2 regions of the Paenibacillus sp. FSL H7-0357 genome follow, and region 2 is predicted to be linked to the other one. Evidence: a T-box and tRNA genes for the amino acid it is inferred to sense, from the RefSeq annotation. Region 2 holds a T-box; the other holds one or more tRNA genes.
The links. A T-box is a leader RNA that pairs with one kind of tRNA and senses whether it is charged. The one in region 2 lies ahead of H70357_RS26775 (valine--tRNA ligase), so its partner is inferred to be a tRNA-Val.
Positions count from the first base shown of each region.

Region 1: it encodes a tRNA-Val, which carries the amino acid that the T-box ahead of H70357_RS26775 (valine--tRNA ligase) is inferred to sense. The anticodon was not compared.

Region 1 is NZ_CP009241.1:3,259,163-3,267,249, forward strand. It holds gene H70357_RS14020 (hypothetical protein) at 35-424, opposite strand; gene H70357_RS14025 (helix-turn-helix transcriptional regulator) at 421-627, opposite strand; gene H70357_RS14030 (helix-turn-helix domain-containing protein) at 803-2,404, shown strand; gene H70357_RS14035 (hypothetical protein) at 2,626-2,913, shown strand; gene H70357_RS14040 (copper amine oxidase N-terminal domain-containing protein) at 3,212-4,423, shown strand; gene H70357_RS14045 (hypothetical protein) at 4,698-5,327, shown strand; gene H70357_RS14050 (accessory gene regulator ArgB-like protein) at 5,320-5,844, shown strand; gene H70357_RS35295 (cyclic lactone autoinducer peptide) at 5,847-5,981, shown strand; tRNA gene H70357_RS14055 (tRNA-Val) at 6,226-6,297, opposite strand; gene H70357_RS14060 (cupin domain-containing protein) at 6,434-6,970, shown strand; gene H70357_RS14065 (NUDIX hydrolase) at 7,138-7,572, shown strand; gene H70357_RS14070 (NUDIX hydrolase) at 7,594-8,076, shown strand.
Region 2 is NZ_CP009241.1:6,050,154-6,058,240, reverse strand. It holds gene H70357_RS26780 (LysM peptidoglycan-binding domain-containing protein) at 1-1,395, shown strand, start outside; T-box leader at 1,615-1,899, shown strand; gene H70357_RS26775 (valine--tRNA ligase) at 2,073-4,709, shown strand; gene H70357_RS26770 (bifunctional folylpolyglutamate synthase/dihydrofolate synthase) at 4,715-6,091, shown strand; gene murC (UDP-N-acetylmuramate--L-alanine ligase) at 6,099-7,478, shown strand; gene H70357_RS26760 (GGDEF domain-containing protein) at 7,677-8,087, shown strand, end outside.

The sequences.
Region 1 (8,087 bases), 2.8 Mb from region 2:
GGACTGCCGCTTTTTTATTGAACTGTCGTTCCCGCTAGCGATACTTCTTACTCACTAAAAACTCAACAATAGGTAATGTAATCATTGCTAATCCTAATACCCCTAATAAAAAAATGTTCATTGTTTCATTTACGATTTCATCAGCAACTAAAGCTCCAAGTATAAAAAAAAGAAGAAGAAAGTAACTTATTTTCGAGCTTCTCTCCGTAATCTTTTTTCCTAACTCGTCATCCTCAAATATACCATCTTTGTCTGCCTTGCTTCCCCAGGTGATCATAGGAAAAAACATCATTAATAGCGTTGCGATTGTTATTATTTCGTTAAATCCAACGTCTTTTCCAACAATGACCTTATAGATGGTAAAGGCCACCACTATTAGAGTGGCTGCCCCTACTGTGATTGCACCTATTTTTCGGGTGTTCATACCTCTTCTCTCCCTTCTTGTAAGAATAACTTATCGATTCTAACTCCTAAATGTTTGGCAATATCAAAGGCTAATTGCAAGCTTGGGTCATATTTGTTGTTTTCAATGGCATTTATGGTCTGTCTGCTAACATTGCATAAATCTGCTAACTTGCCTTGTGATATATCTTTTTGCTCTCGAAATTTTTTGATATGATTTTGCATTTAATTCCACCTTCTTCGTTAGATGGGTGTAAAAAAAGTTTTTACATGTAGATTTTAAAATAACATGGGTGAAGTGTCAAACATCTTTTACATCTTTGAACAGCATGGTTGATAGGCTTTCATTTTTGTTTTACACTAAGGAAATGAAAATGATTCTCAATTAGGGGGCGGGAGAATGGCAGAGCAGCTCAGTGAAAGCACTGAAAAAAAGCTGTTATACAGCTTGACTAACATAGAAGCACTAGCCCAATCCCCTGCGGGAAACGGACAAATGGCTGTGTTTCAGGAGCACACATTAATCATAGTATCGGAAGGGCAGGGCTGGCTCGAAGCGGAGGAAAGACGTTATCCTTTAGACAAAGGCGCAGGCTTTCTGATTAAGGCTGGTTCTATGAACAGAATTCAGGCCGGAGAGCGGGGGCTTAGCTTTTACCGGCTTGCCTTTGAGGTTATCGGCACTGGGGATGGCAGACACCGCGGAAAGGAGAAATTGCCCGGGAATGCCATACTCCAGCCGGGTCTCTTAAGCTGCAGACCTTTTTCACAATGTGCACTGCTGCTGGATTCCATTTATCATAGCCGCAGGAGCCCCGATGACATCGAATGGTTCGCGGGTCATACCCGTTTTCAGGAGCTGCTGCTGCTGATCATGCGAGCCAATTCCCCGGCAGTTCAGACAAAGAATGATCATGAGGCGGTACAACGTTCCATTCACTATATGCAGGAGCATTACAGTGAACCGGTATCCGTCGATCAATTGGCAGAGATTGCAGGCATTGGGCGCGCGCGTTACACACAGCTTTTTAAAGAGATTACCGGCAAGATTCCCTTGGAGCATTTGAACGCCCTCCGTATCGAACGGGCGCAGCAGCAGCTGCTTCTGACCAAGGACCGTCTGCATGATATCGCACTTACTGCCGGCTATAGCAATGAGTATTATTTTAACCGGCGTTTCAAGGGAGCGGTAGGTGTTACACCCGGTCAATACAGGAGCCTTCATCAGGATGGGGTCCGTGTATTCGCGCCTTTTCTGGAGGATTATCTGCTGGCTTTGGGCATTACTCCGGTGGCTCAATATTGTCATGCCCAGTGGGGCAAGCAGGAGTACCTGGGTCTGGAGCAGGTGCCAACGTTTGATATTTCCCGCGGAGATTGGTCGGAGCTTTCCCGTTACACGCCCGAGCTGATTATGCTGGATGACGGCTTTCAGCGCTGGCATTTAGGTGAGTGCCGCCGGATTGCTCCGCTGTTCAGACTCCCGTTTCACCAGGAAGACTGGCGTGCAACACTGCGCTCTGCAGCTGCTGTCTTCGGCAGAACGGAACATGTGCAGGAGGTCATCGGCCATTATGAGCAGCAGGCCCAGCAGGCGAAGCGGATCCTCAGCCGCAGCGTCCGGGGACAGACGGTAGCGTTACTCCGAATTTCTTCCTGCGGAGTTGCTCTCTATGGATGTGAGGGTCTGGGATATACAGCAAGCGTATTGCATGAGGATCTCGGGCTCCAGCGGCATCCGTTGGTCCGGCAGCTCACCCGGGGACAGAAGCGTGTGAGCCTAACAAGTGAAGAGTTGTCAGGCCTGACGGCGGATCATTTGTTCATTACTTTTGACCGGCAGGAAGGTGAAGGCCGGGAGCTGCTGGATACTCCGCTGTGGAGAAGCCTGCCCGCTGTGCGCAACCGCAACGTGTACGAGGTGGATTTTATGGCCTGGATGAATTATGGTGTGCTTTCGCATCAGAGGAAGATCGAGGATGTGCTGCGGGTACTGGCGTAAAGAGCCGGTTACCTATGTGGGATAGGTTCATGAATGATTTGACTCTGCCGGATGCGGCGGGGTCTTTTTTTATATCTAATTTTGATTGAATCTAGGCCATAGAAGATAGTTTCACCACTATTTAATAAAAGTAAAATGTATTTTATTACTGATTCACTTATCTATTACATTTATTCTTTGGAAGAATAGAATACTATATCTAGTTCTAGGAGGTGATTCTTATGTCGATTCTCTTACCTCAGCAGTTTTACTCTCTGGCTACCAATGTTGGTAAATCTTATTTTGAAAACTTGAACAATGGAGCAAATGCTACAATTACCGTTAATAACAACGGTCCGTTTCCGATCCTTCTTGTAGTTACACGTGTTAATGCTCCTGTTATCACTTATGAAATACCTCCAGTCAATAGCCTCACGCTGGAAGTTGCTTTGCTGTTGGCAGCTGCTCTCCAGGCCACAGCTGCTGGTCCTGCTGCAGGTTCAATTCAAATTGCTACTGCAGATTTCTAGTTTTAAAAACAACAATAGATAGATTTGAATGTAGAGCATGTGTATCATAACCCGCCGGGCTTGTCCTGACGGGTTTGTTTTTGTTTATTCTTTGACGTATATTGGCACATTTTGTATGCTTATTGAACAATTAGGGGGAGGGAGCGCAAAATAAACGGATCAGAAAATATGAGGAGTCTTTGCGATATTATTTAGAAGTTGTATGAGCTGATCAATAGTGAACGAGAACCATACAAGCACTAGGCAAAATATTATACATACACATAGTCAATCATTTTGAAACAAAGGAGTTTTCGTAATGAGAAATATAGTAAAAAGAATGCTATTTATCATGTGTTTGATTTTGGCTTCAACTGGCACAGGTAGTTATGTGCACGCCGACATGAATCAGACAATCAAAGTAATGGTGAATGGTCAGCTTTTAAATATGAACCAGCCAGCCGTTTATAAAAATGGCCGGGTAATGGTACCTATGCGTGCTGTCAGTGAAGCTTTAAATGCTACTATTAAATTCCAGTCTGCTAAGAAGCCAATTGTGATCGAAAGCGCTTCCTTCGAGGTTTCTTTTACTTTGGGGCAAAAAACGGCCTATACGAACGGGAAGAAGCTTGCTCTTGAGGTTCCGCCGCAGAACATCAACAATACCATGATGGTGCCCATTGAGTTAATTTCCAAAGGAATGAATACAGATGTGGTATGGAAAGATGTCTGGAAGACCGTAGCTATCGAATCGAAGCATGCGGCTAGTGAGGTAGTTACAACGCAAGCTGAAGCATTACAAAAAGCTAAGTACCTTATAGATGGAGACAACAGCACAGCAAAAATCAAGGGGCAGGAGCTTCTAAGATACTATAGCGTTAATCTGGACGGTTACAATAACGGTGTGTACCTTGTTGATAAGTACAACGGTGAAGTGCTTTATTATTCTATTTCTGATGGAGCTTTTCAAAGTATATCTCGAAGTAATGCCCTTGAAGTTTTGGAAGCAAAGATAGAATCTCAGTCACAGGAACTAACTATTGACGACAACGATGAGATTAAAATCATCAACGGGAACAAATACTACGCTTTTAATGTTGAAATAGGAGATGAAAAATATTTTAACTCTTATGTTGTTACCACTATGTATGTCAGTGTAGATGGAGAAACTTTCCTCATGTTGAATAAAGACCATCAAGTTGTAGGTTTCTCTGACAAAGCTTTCTCAGAAAATATGAATGCTGTTTCTTTGAGAGTAAAAGCTTTAGAAGTTCTTGATAAAAAAGTTAGATCCCTTCTTGGAAATGAACCTAATCTTATGGATGATGGTGAGATTAAGACAATCAATAAGCAAAATTACTATGTTATCGAAGTGTGTTTTGTAGGGGCAAATAATCCCTATTATTATGTGACTACTGCGTATGTAAGCGCGGGTGCTAAAAGCATATATATGCTGACGAAGGACAATAAGGTTGTTCTGTTCTCGGACAAATTGTTTGTTCAATATATAAATGATGCTCTCAATGGATAAACGCCATTCTTGAATGGATATTTGATGTTCAGCTTATCCGTCTTGGTTTTGTATGGTTGACCAAATGATATGATAACCCGCCGGGCTTTTTGAGCTGGCGGGGTTTCTTCGCTTCAGACGTGTATTCCAGGATATCTTGTAGGAGCGAGTATATTGTAACAATCAATTATCATGAGGAAGCGGACCTATTTCGTAGTAAATAAGTAGTATACGGTAACTCTATTTCGGATTTATAATTAATGCATTGAATGAAAATAATGTCAGGCGGTGTTGTGTGTTGCCATGGGAGCCAATGCTATTCATGTTCTTTTCTACTATTGAACTCATGTCTATTTATTATTTGATTATGTCGCTCTTTAGATTCAAGTGGAAACATCATGCTTGGCAAGCCTTGTTTGTTACTTTAATTATAAATTTGCAGAGCTATTTGGTGAGGAAAGAGCTTGATATGAGCAATATCGCACCTTTAATATTGATAGTAATATTCATATTATTCTTTGCTGCAGTTGTTAGGATGCCCCTCATACTGTCCGTTATTGCAACTATATCAGGATATGCTATTTTTGCAGTCATACAAACTGTTATTGTACTTATCTTATTCGGTTCAATAGGAGCAATAGAAGGGAATAAAAGCAATGGATACATATTACAAGTACTCACCTCCGTAGTTATTTGCTCCTTTTTTTGGCACTACTACAGAAAAGGAAAAGGCTTTACTTTTGACATAGAGAAACTTCGTTTTAAATTAGAAGATATTTTTTTAACGACGATCATCATAATTTTCTTAATTGGAATCTCAATTCTTTTATATTACAACGAAATTTATTTGAATATATTGTTCTTTTTAATGATCTCAATTTTCTTCATCTATTACTCTACCGGGAAGGAAAAAGAAAATGATTGATCGTATATCTCAGAGGATAGCCTACAACATAAAAAAAGTTGTTCCTGATCACCCCGCATCGCAAGCGGTTCTAAAGTATGCATTAGAGGTTGTGCTAAATGTTGTTTTTATCATCGTCATTACACTTGCTATATCTTTGCTCACAGGTAATTTTTCTGAAGCTTTAACGATATTAGTTTCTTTTGCATTACTACGGCAATCGTCGGGCGGTGTTCACCTTAAGTCGGGTGTAGCATGTGTCATATTTACTACGACGTTGTTTACTGTGCTATCGTTTATTAACGTAAATTTATTAGTTGTACAGGTTATGAATGCAATCAGTTTTTTGATCATCTTGTGGTTAGCGCCTATTGGGATTGAAAAGCAGACTAGAATTCCCAAGCGTCACTATCCGAAGCTTAAAATAATCGGTCTGGTCTTGGTTGCTACAAATGTCATAATTTGTTCATCTGCTATAGCCGTGAGTTATTTTGCTCAATCTCTAAGTCTATTAATTGCCAGAAAGGAGGTGAAGTAAAAATGTTGAAAAAAGCGAATGTTCGAATCGTGTCTGGTTTGGCGACATGCTTATCGATGGTAGCGTTATTCATTGCAAATACAAATAGTGCGTTGTATGTGCATCAACCTGAGGTTCCAGAAGAACTACTTAAATAATACTGGAGTGATCCGTTTGAGTATCATATCCGTGAATCAAGACCCAAAAGGCATTACCGGGAGTCGAGCAAAAGTGTTTCCTTTCTGAAAAAGGATACAAAGAAGTCAATAAAATATTATAAAAACAACCACTCTGACATGAGTGGTTGTTTTTATAAGCGAAAAATTCCATCCCCAATGCGAGTGGGGGATAGAAAAAGAAAAACTCCTTATAAAATAAGGAGTTTTACGTAGTGATGCAGTATAGGACGGATGGGGTTCGAACCCATGACCCCTACCCTGTCAAGATAGTGCTCTCCCGCTGAGCTACCGTCCTGCAACGAAATTTATAATACCACAGGATGTGAGGGGATGGCAATGTTTTTTTCACGGGATATGAATTTACTCACTTACAACTTGCTCCATAGTCTCTATGCTCGGATTAAAATAACTTATGCGTAGGGAGTAATTCCATGGCGACCATTTTCAATGAACAGAACATCTCTTTTAAACAAAGGCAGTCTCCGGTTCCGGAATTTGCTTGGCACACCAGCGAGAAGCTGGCGGGGATGGTAGGATCGAAGCATTTGATTTTTGATATCCGGTCATTGGACCCGGGCAAGTACTCGTATCCGTATCACTTTCATAGAAATGCTGAAGAGCTGTTTGTGATTTTGACGGGCAGTGCTATGTTAAGAACTCCCGACGGGTTACAGGAAGTCCATGAGGGGGATACGATATTTTTCGAAACCGGTCCATCAGGTGCGCATCAGCTGTTTAATCATACAGAGACGCCTTGCCGCTATCTCGATTTACGGACGAATAACGGCTTGGATGTTGCGGAATACCCTGACTCCGGGAAAATCAATATTTTGCCGTATGAGGAGCTGTATGAAACGGAGAATAGGGTGGACTATTATAAAGGTGAACATTTGACCCGGGAGATATGGGCGCAATTGAACGCTCAGGGCAAGGGTGAGGAGAAGCGGGGAGAAGACGGTGGTGAGTGATTCTTTTCCCGACGGACTTATGAATGCTTCTATTATATAATGGATGAAGCTGTTGGGAAAAATATCAAGGGATTCTATACATAGTTTAAACCAGAGATAATAGGAACGTCACATCCGGTAATCCACCAAAACTCTATCGGTTTTGCCGTCTAAGGAGATGTTTGTGAATGAAAGTTACTATACACGAGACGGGAATAAAGGAAGAAAATCTAACCTACGTCGTTATTATCGTTAGGCATAATAAGCAGTGGATATTAGCTCGGCAGCGTGGACAGACCACATGGGAATTTGCAGGTGGACATATTGACGAGAATGAAACGTCTGATGAAGCAGCGGCAAGAGAACTGTATGAAGAGACAGGAGCGGAAGACTATACGTTATTTCCAATAAGTATTTATTCGGTTACCGGAGAGTCAATGCCGGATAGTTTCGGAAAGCTCTACCTGGCCACCGTTAATAAGTTCGGACAATTGCCGGCTTATGAAATGGAAGAAATATGCGGGTTCACGGAGGTACCGGAAGAGTTAACCTATCCGATGATCTATCCTGCGTTGCTGTCCAAAGTCAATGAATTTGCTGAGCAGTGCAATATTCAATTATAAAGATCATGGGAGGTCAATAACATGGCTATGCCAACTCATATTGTGGCTGTCGGCGGGATCGTGGAGAATGAGCAGGGAGAAGTGCTTTTGGTCAAAACATTTCATGGTGGCTGGGTGTTCCCCGGGGGGCAAGTGGAGGCCGGAGAGAATCTGATGGATGCGCTCATCCGGGAGATCCAGGAAGAAAGCGGAATAGATACCGAGGTCTCTCACCTGATCGGAGTGTATTCGAATACGGGAATGTACAAATGGCATGACGGCATCACCGATGTTCCGACGAAAGTAATGCTGGATTATGTATGTAAGCCGGTGGGCGGAGAACTTGCCGTTTCAGAGGAAACGTCGGAAAGCTGCTGGGTGGCTAAGGAGCTTGTGTTGGATAAGATCACAAGCCCGGCGATCCGCACGCGTTATCAGGCTTATTTGGATTTTGCAGGGACAGTATCCTACATGGCCTATGAGACCAAACCGGAGTTTGCCGTCTCGCTGAAACGGAAGATATAGAACCAGCATAG
Region 2 (8,087 bases):
CGGTTTGATATTTATGAACGCATCCACCTTTCGGAAGAACTTCCGGGAATCGCTGAACTGGAAGAGGTGGAGCTGATTCCGGAAATCCAGGTGATTCAGCGGGAGGACCGGGCCGAGCTGTACGGACAGCTTCTGCTCACCGGACTCTACCGGGGTGAGAATGACCGGACGGAACGTCTGGAGCATGCCATTCCTGTTGAAATCACAGTACCGCTGACCCGGGTCAGCTCACTTGAAGACATAGGGGTGGAGATCGAGAATTTCGATATCGACCTGCTTACGATGCGTACGGTCAATATAACTGGTGTACTCTCGCTGCGGGGAATCGGGGGAGCGGAGACGCAGCCCGCCTGGCAGCAGGAGGAGTACACGGCAGCTTATTCACCTGACGAGGAAAAACAGGCCACGGGGGTTAGGGTAGAGGCCAAGGAGCATGAGAACGATGCCTTGTATGAAAACTCAGTGTGGACTTATGGCGAAGGCACCGCAGAGAATTTCGCTGAGGAGCATGAGTTTGCCCACAGTGGCCCTGAAGCTGCTGTGAATCCGCTGTTTTTGGAAGGCACTGTGTTCACCCACCAGCCTGCTGCATCCCCACCGGCCCAACAGAAGGACAAGGAAGTGAAGGTGCGGACACACAGCTTTGATAGCCCGCAGGGGATATCAGCAGCCGGAACCGCGAACAACGAACCTGTTTCGGGTCACTTCTTCGGGGCACAAGGGAGAGCGGAGCAGGCCGTCCCGGCCGATGGAAATCAGGCTGGCTATACAAATCCCTTTAACAGTTCTGACATTGCCAAAGTATCAGGCACCGAAAGTTCAGGCAGCACAAAGGACATTTCGGATGCTGCCGCTGAGAATACAGCCGCGGAGGTGCATGCGTCCCATCAGGAAGAAGAGGATTTCTCTGCTGAAAATGGGGACTATGCGGCACTTTTTGCTCAGGATAGCTCCGTATCTCACGCTGATCAGGAGAACGCGGGCGAAGGCGTGATCTCTAAGGAAGCAGCACCTCCGCAGGAGGAGAAGCCGGATCTCAAGGTTGCCCTGGGAAGCAAGAGAGAAGAAGATATTCCCGCGAAGGAGCATCTTACCTTCTCTTCCCTGCTCAGCTCCAGCCGCTCCCGCAAGGAACAGGAGGAGCTTATCGCCGAGGATACAGCTGCGGCGGCGCCTGTTCCGGACTCCGGCCGTGACGGGGAATGGAAAAGCCGCTTTATCGGTGGCTTAAACGGCAAGGATCTGTTCCGTAAAGTGCGTCTCTGCATTGTCCAGCGTGAAGAAACAATCGATACTATAGCGGAGAAATATCAGCTCAGTGCAAGAGAGCTTGTCATGTACAACCGTCTTTCCGGTCAGAATGTGGAGGAAGGCCAAGTTTTGTATATCCCTTAAGAGATGCCGGCAGGCGCATCGGTGTCAGAATCCCGATCGGATGAGATCGGGATTTTTGTATTTCTGTCCTCTGAGCTGAGATTAAGGATGAACACCAGGGGTTCGAATCAGGCGAAGGAGGCTAATTTTAGAAATGGGCGGTATAAGTCCCGCAGTTTGTGTGTATGCTGGTTGACTAGGAATAGTACTAAATGTATTATTGGATTAAGTAAATTCTTAATAAAGACTGGGAACGGGAAGAGTAGGCGGTCAGCCCTTCAGAGAGCGGAACTATAAATTGCTGTGAGTTTCCGCAGGATGCAGCCACCGAAGTCGCCCCGGAGTTGCCCCTCTGAGCTTGTCTTCAGATTCATGAAGCACAGGTTAGGAAGTGGCCGGTTGCAGCCGTTATCTGCGTGAGTGTCGCGCTAAGTTTCCGGAACCTATGGGACCGGAACGGTGGTTTATTTTTTATTGGCGCGAAACAAAGGTGGTACCGCGAAAGAATGGCCTTTCGTCCTTTGAGACGAAGGGCCTTTTTGTATTTTTTTTCAGAGGTCCAGCTTCAGAGATACATCTACCAATGCTACTTAAATGGAGGGTTTAGAATGGCTGATCACAACAAAGCGGCGGCAGAGCTGCTGAAGCCGCAAGATCCGGCACAGGATGCTGCTGCCGACAATAGCGCAAAGAGCGATATGCCGACTACATATGATCCGAAGGCGGCTGAACAGAAATGGTATGCCTACTGGATGGAGAAGGAGTTCTTCAAGGCTGGAATGCGGCCTGAAGCAGAGCCTTACAGCATTGTAATTCCACCGCCAAATGTAACCGGGATGCTGCACATCGGGCATGCGCTCGATTTCACGCTGCAGGATATCCTGATCCGTACCAAGCGGATGCAGGGCTTCGATACCCTTTGGCTCCCGGGAACGGACCATGCTGGTATTGCTACCCAGACCAAGGTGGAGCAGAAGCTGCGCCAGCAGGGCCTGTCCCGGCATGATCTGGGCCGCGAGAAATTCCTGGAGCAGGTATGGGAGTGGAAGGACCAGTATGCCAACACCATTCATGAGCAGTGGGCCAAGATGGGCCTGTCCCTCGACTATTCGCGCGAGCGGTTCACTCTGGATAAAGGGATGTCCAGCGGTGTACGCCAGGTATTTGTGGAGTTATACCGTAAAGGACTGATCTATCGCGGCAAGCGCATTATCAACTGGGATCCGGCAGCCCGTACCGCTTTATCCGATATTGAAGTTGAGTACAAAGAAGTTAACGGTCACCTGTACCACCTGCGCTACCCTCTTAAAGACGGCAGCGGATTCATCACCGTAGCAACGACACGTCCGGAGACGATGCTGGGCGATACGGCGGTAGCGGTGCATCCGAAGGATGAACGCTATCAGGATCTAATCGGCAAAACGTTGATCCTTCCGGTCATCGGCCGGGAAATTCCGATTATCGCCGATGATTACGTAGAGAAAGAATTCGGCAGCGGCGCGGTTAAGATCACTCCGGCCCATGATCCGAATGACTTTGAAGTTGGCCTACGCCATAACCTTCCGCAGATCAATGTGATGGACGAAGGCGGCATGATGAACGAGGAGGCAGGTCCTTATCAGGGACTGGACCGCAGCGAATGCCGCAAAGCGATTGTTGCTGATCTCAAAGAGCAGGGCGTTCTGATTTCGATTGAGGACCATCTGCATCAGGTAGGACACAGCGAGCGTTCCGGCGCAGTGGTTGAGCCATATTTGTCCACCCAGTGGTTCGTGAAGATGCAGCCGCTGGCCGAAGCTGCCATCACTGCACAGAAGAACGGCGAAGGTGTTAATTTTGTACCGGACCGTTTTGAGAAAACATATTTGAACTGGATCGAAAATGTGCGTGACTGGTGTATTTCCCGCCAATTGTGGTGGGGCCACCGTATCCCGGCCTGGTACTCTGAATCTACAGGTGAAGTGTTTGTAGCATATACGGAAGAGGAAGCCCGCGAAATCAGCGGACTTGATGATCTGAAGCAGGATGAGGACGTTCTCGATACGTGGTTCAGCTCCAATCTGTGGCCGTTCGCTACACTGGGCTGGCCGGATGAAAGCAGCAGCGACTATCAGCGGTTTTATCCGAACAATGTCCTGGTTACCGGCTATGACATCATTTACTTCTGGGTAGCGCGCATGATCTTCTCCGCGCTGGAGTTCACCGGTAAGAAGCCGTTCTCCGATGTATTCATGCACGGCTTGGTGCGCGATGCCGAAGGACGTAAGATGTCCAAGTCGCTCGGCAACGGGATCGATCCGCTGGATGTTATCGAGCAATATGGTGCAGATGCTATGCGTTATATGATTTCGACAAGCAGCACAGCCGGACAGGATCTGCGTTTCCGCATGGAGAGGGTAGAGCAGGCGCGTAATTTTGCCAATAAGATCTGGAATGCCTCGCGCTTTGCACTGATGAATCTGGAAGGCGTGAATTTTGCAGATATTGACATTACAGGTGAGCTTAGTACGGCGGACCGCTGGATTCTGCATCGCTTGAACGAAACTTCTCGTGATATTACGCGTCTAATTGACTCGTACGAGTACGGCGAGACCGGCCGCCTCTTGTATAACTTCATTTGGGATGATCTGTGTGACTGGTACATCGAGTTCGCGAAGCTGTCGCTTTATGGGGCTGACGCTGCTGCCAAAGCGAAGACGCAATCGGTGCTGGCCTATGTGCTGGACCGTACGCTGCGCCTGATTCACCCGTTCATGCCGTTCATTACCGAAGAAATTTGGCAGCATCTGCCGCATGAAGGCGAAACGATCACCCTGGCGGAATGGCCTAAATATGATGCAGCGCTTGAGAATCCGCAGGCAGTGGCAGAAATGACCCTGCTGATGGACATCATTCGTGCGGTTCGTAATATCCGCGCCGAGGTGAATGTGCCGATGAGCAAGAAGGTTGAGCTGATCATCAAAGCCGGAAATGAAGACACCTTGAGCATCATTACCCGCAACGACAATTACATCGGACGCTTCTGCAACACATCTTCGTTCGAAGCAAGCCTTGATCCGCAGACACCGGATAAAGTCATGTCCGCAGTAGTTACGGGCGCAGAGCTTCTTCTGCCGCTGTCGGGGCTGATCGATATTGAGCAGGAAATTATCCGTCTGGAAAAAGAAGTTCAGAGTCTGAACAGCGAAGTAGAGCGCGTGGAGAAGAAGCTCGGCAATCAGGGCTTCGTGGCCAAGGCGCCGGCAAAAGTCATCGAAGAGGAACGTGCAAAGCAGGCGGACTATTCCGCAAAACGCGAGAAAGTGCTCGCCCGCATCGCAGAGCTGAGAGGATAAGGGATATGGAAGAGATCATCGGGGGCGGCGGTACCGCTCCCTTAAGTTCCTATACAGAAGCGGTAGAGTGGATCAACAGTCTAATTCCTTTCGGCATTCGTCCGGGTCTGGAGCGGATTGAGCTGCTGATGGAGAAGCTGGACCATCCGCACCGCAAGCTGAAATTCATTCACGTGGCGGGGACGAACGGAAAGGGCTCGACCTGCGCTTTTTTGACCAGTGTGCTGATCCAGAGCGGTTACAGCGTAGGGACCTTTACTTCGCCCTATATCACCAAGTTCACTAACCGTTTCCAGTACAATGGGACGGATATTCCCGAAGATACTTTGCTGGAGCTGTCGAATAAGCTTCGTCCGCTGGTACAGGAAATTGCAGACAGCGAGCTTGGTTCACCGACGATGTTCGAGGTGGCCACAGCGCTGGCGATTCTCTACTTCGGGGAGGTCTGTTATCCGGATGTAGTCGTATGGGAGACGGGGCTTGGGGGAAGGCTGGATGTAACAAACATCGTGACACCTATTGTGTCCGTGATTACGAATGTCGGACATGATCATACCGATGTGCTGGGAGATACGCTGGAGGAAATTGCCGGTGAGAAGGCCGGAATTATCAAACCGGGTGTTCCTGCAGTCAGCTGTGTGAGCCAGCCGGAAGCGATAGCGGTGCTTAAGGCCAAAGCGGCAGACAGCCGCTCTACCCTCTATCTGGCCGGAGAAGATTTCAGCTATGAGCTAGCCGGAATCAAAGACGGCGTGCAGAGCTTTAACTTTAAGGGTCCCTTCCGCTCCCTTGAGATCGGCATTGCCATGAAAGGCGAGCATCAGCTCAGCAATGCGGCCGGGGCCATGATGGCGCTGGAGGTTCTGCGGCAATATATGGCCTTTATGCTGGAGGATGAGGATGTGCTGGAGGGTTTCCGAAGCACATTCTGGGCTGGAAGGCTGGAAGAGGTAAGTGCTTCTCCGCGCATTGTACTGGATGGGGCGCACAACCCCGAAGGTGCGGAGAGCCTGGCCAAGAGCCTTCCGCAGTTTTATAAATACGGTAAATTAAATTTGCTCATGGGGATGCTGGCAAATAAGCATCATGAGTCATACTTCAAGCATATACTGCCTATAGTGGATACGCTCATCCTGACCGAACCGGATTTCCGGAAGAAAATGGACGCGGAAGATCTGCAGGCCATCGCAGAACGTCTGCGTGAGAAATATGCTAAAGAAAACTTAAAAATCATAGTAGAACGTAATTGGGGTAAGGCGCTGCAACTGCTGCAATCGATCACAGCGGAAGACGACCTTGCTGTCGTGTCCGGAACGCTGTATTTGATTTCTGATGTACGAAGTACGCTTTTGCAGCAACCCGATTCTGAAAAAGGCTGGTGACGAACTGTTGGATACTACTGAACGTGTGCATTTTATAGGGATCGGCGGCTACGGAATGAGCGCGATTGCCCGGGTGATGCTGGAAATGGGATATACGGTTACGGGCTCCGATGTGGCAGCTCAGGAATTAACCGAGAAATTGATTGCCAAAGGTGCCAAAGTCTATATTGGACATACTGCGGAACAGGTTAAGGGTGCAGATCTGGTTGTTTATTCTACGGCACTCGCAAGTGATAATGTGGAATGGGTAGAGGCGGAACGTCTCAAAATCCCGGTTCTACACCGCTCGCAGATGCTGGCCAGGCTGCTGAATGAACGCAAAGGGGTAGCTGTCGCCGGCGCGCACGGCAAAACTACCACCTCTTCGATGATCGCGCTGATCATGGAAGATTGCGGAGTGGACCCGACCTATATTATTGGTGGAGAGATTATGAATGTCGGTACGAATGCGAAGGCAGGACAAGGGGAATTTGTTGTGGCCGAAGCGGATGAAAGCGACGGCTCGTTCCTGCAGTATCATCCTTGGCTGGGGATCGTAACGAATATTGAAGCGGACCATCTGGAGAATTACGGTGGGGACTTCGGCCGCCTGAAGGCCGCTTACGTGCAGTTTATGAACCAGCTGCGCGAAGACGGCACCGCGATTGTGTGTGCGGATGATGAGAATGTCAGCGCCCTTTTACCTGAAGTTAAGGGCTCGGTAATTACCTACGGTATTCATCAGAACGCTGATTATATAGCCACTGACATCGTGCTCGGCGACCGGCAGGTGGCGTATACAATGAACAGCGGCGGTCAAGTGCTGGGGCGCATTGAGCTCTCCATTCCCGGACAGTACAATCTGTACAATTCAATGGCTGCGGTCATTGCTTGTCTGAAGTCAGGGATTGCATTTGAAGAAATCGCTGCAGCTATCGTGAAATTCCATGGAGCGAAGCGCCGGTTTCAGGTGCTTGGCGAAATCAATGATATTCTTGTAATAGACGATTACGCCCATCATCCAACGGAGATCCAGGCAACGATCAGCGCAGCTAAAGCAACCGGCAAACGGATTATTGCCGTGTTCCAGCCGCAGCGCTACACCCGTACCTTCTTTCTGCTGGATGCGTTCAGCCGTGCCTTCAGCGAAGCTGATGAAGTGATCATTACGGATATCTATTCGCCGGCCGGAGAGAAGCAGATTGAAGGTGTCACTTCCGCAAAGCTGGTGGAGCTGATTATACAGAACAGCAACGCCGGTGCAAGGCATCTGCCTACCAAAGAAGCCGTGCTGGCTGACCTGCGGGGCCGTATCGCTCCCGGTGATCTGGTGATCACGATGGGCGCAGGAGATATCTGGAAGGTTGGGTATGCACTGGCTGATGACTTGCGGGAACTTGAAAAATAAGAATAGAATGACTTCTGTGAGCCGTTAATGCAGAACTGATTCTCATGAAGCCAAAGCGTATTTTGTCCGTTATGCCGGATAAAATACGCTTTTTGCTATAGAGACCTAAACCTGCAAATGATGTTGCGGGCAGAGTCTTGGAATGCTATAGTTTTGTGACAACAGAGTACTGATTTCCGTGTATATGGTGGTGTATTCATGAACTTCCAGCTTGATATTACAACGCTGTTATACTTGTTTATCTTTGGGAATTTATTTATTGCCTTGCTCGTCACCTTTTACCGCTTCTACTTCCCGAAGGACATTGCTTCATGCGTATTTATTGCTGCGAAGTGGGTGCAGGTCCTGTATTGGAGTTCCATCCTGCTGTGGGATGTTATCCCGCGCTTTATTGGAATTCCACTGAGCAATGGGCTCATTCTTGCCGGAGGCTTCATGGAGATTGCAGCGCTGCTGATGATGATGGGCATGTTCGGGCGGAGGGTGAAGCTGTACTATTTAGTGCTGATCGTGGGCAGTATAATCAGCTTTTGCATGATCGCGCTGTTTTTTAACCATCCGAATTTGCGGGTCGCGTCTACATCGCTGTGGTCGATGTTTTTTGTGATT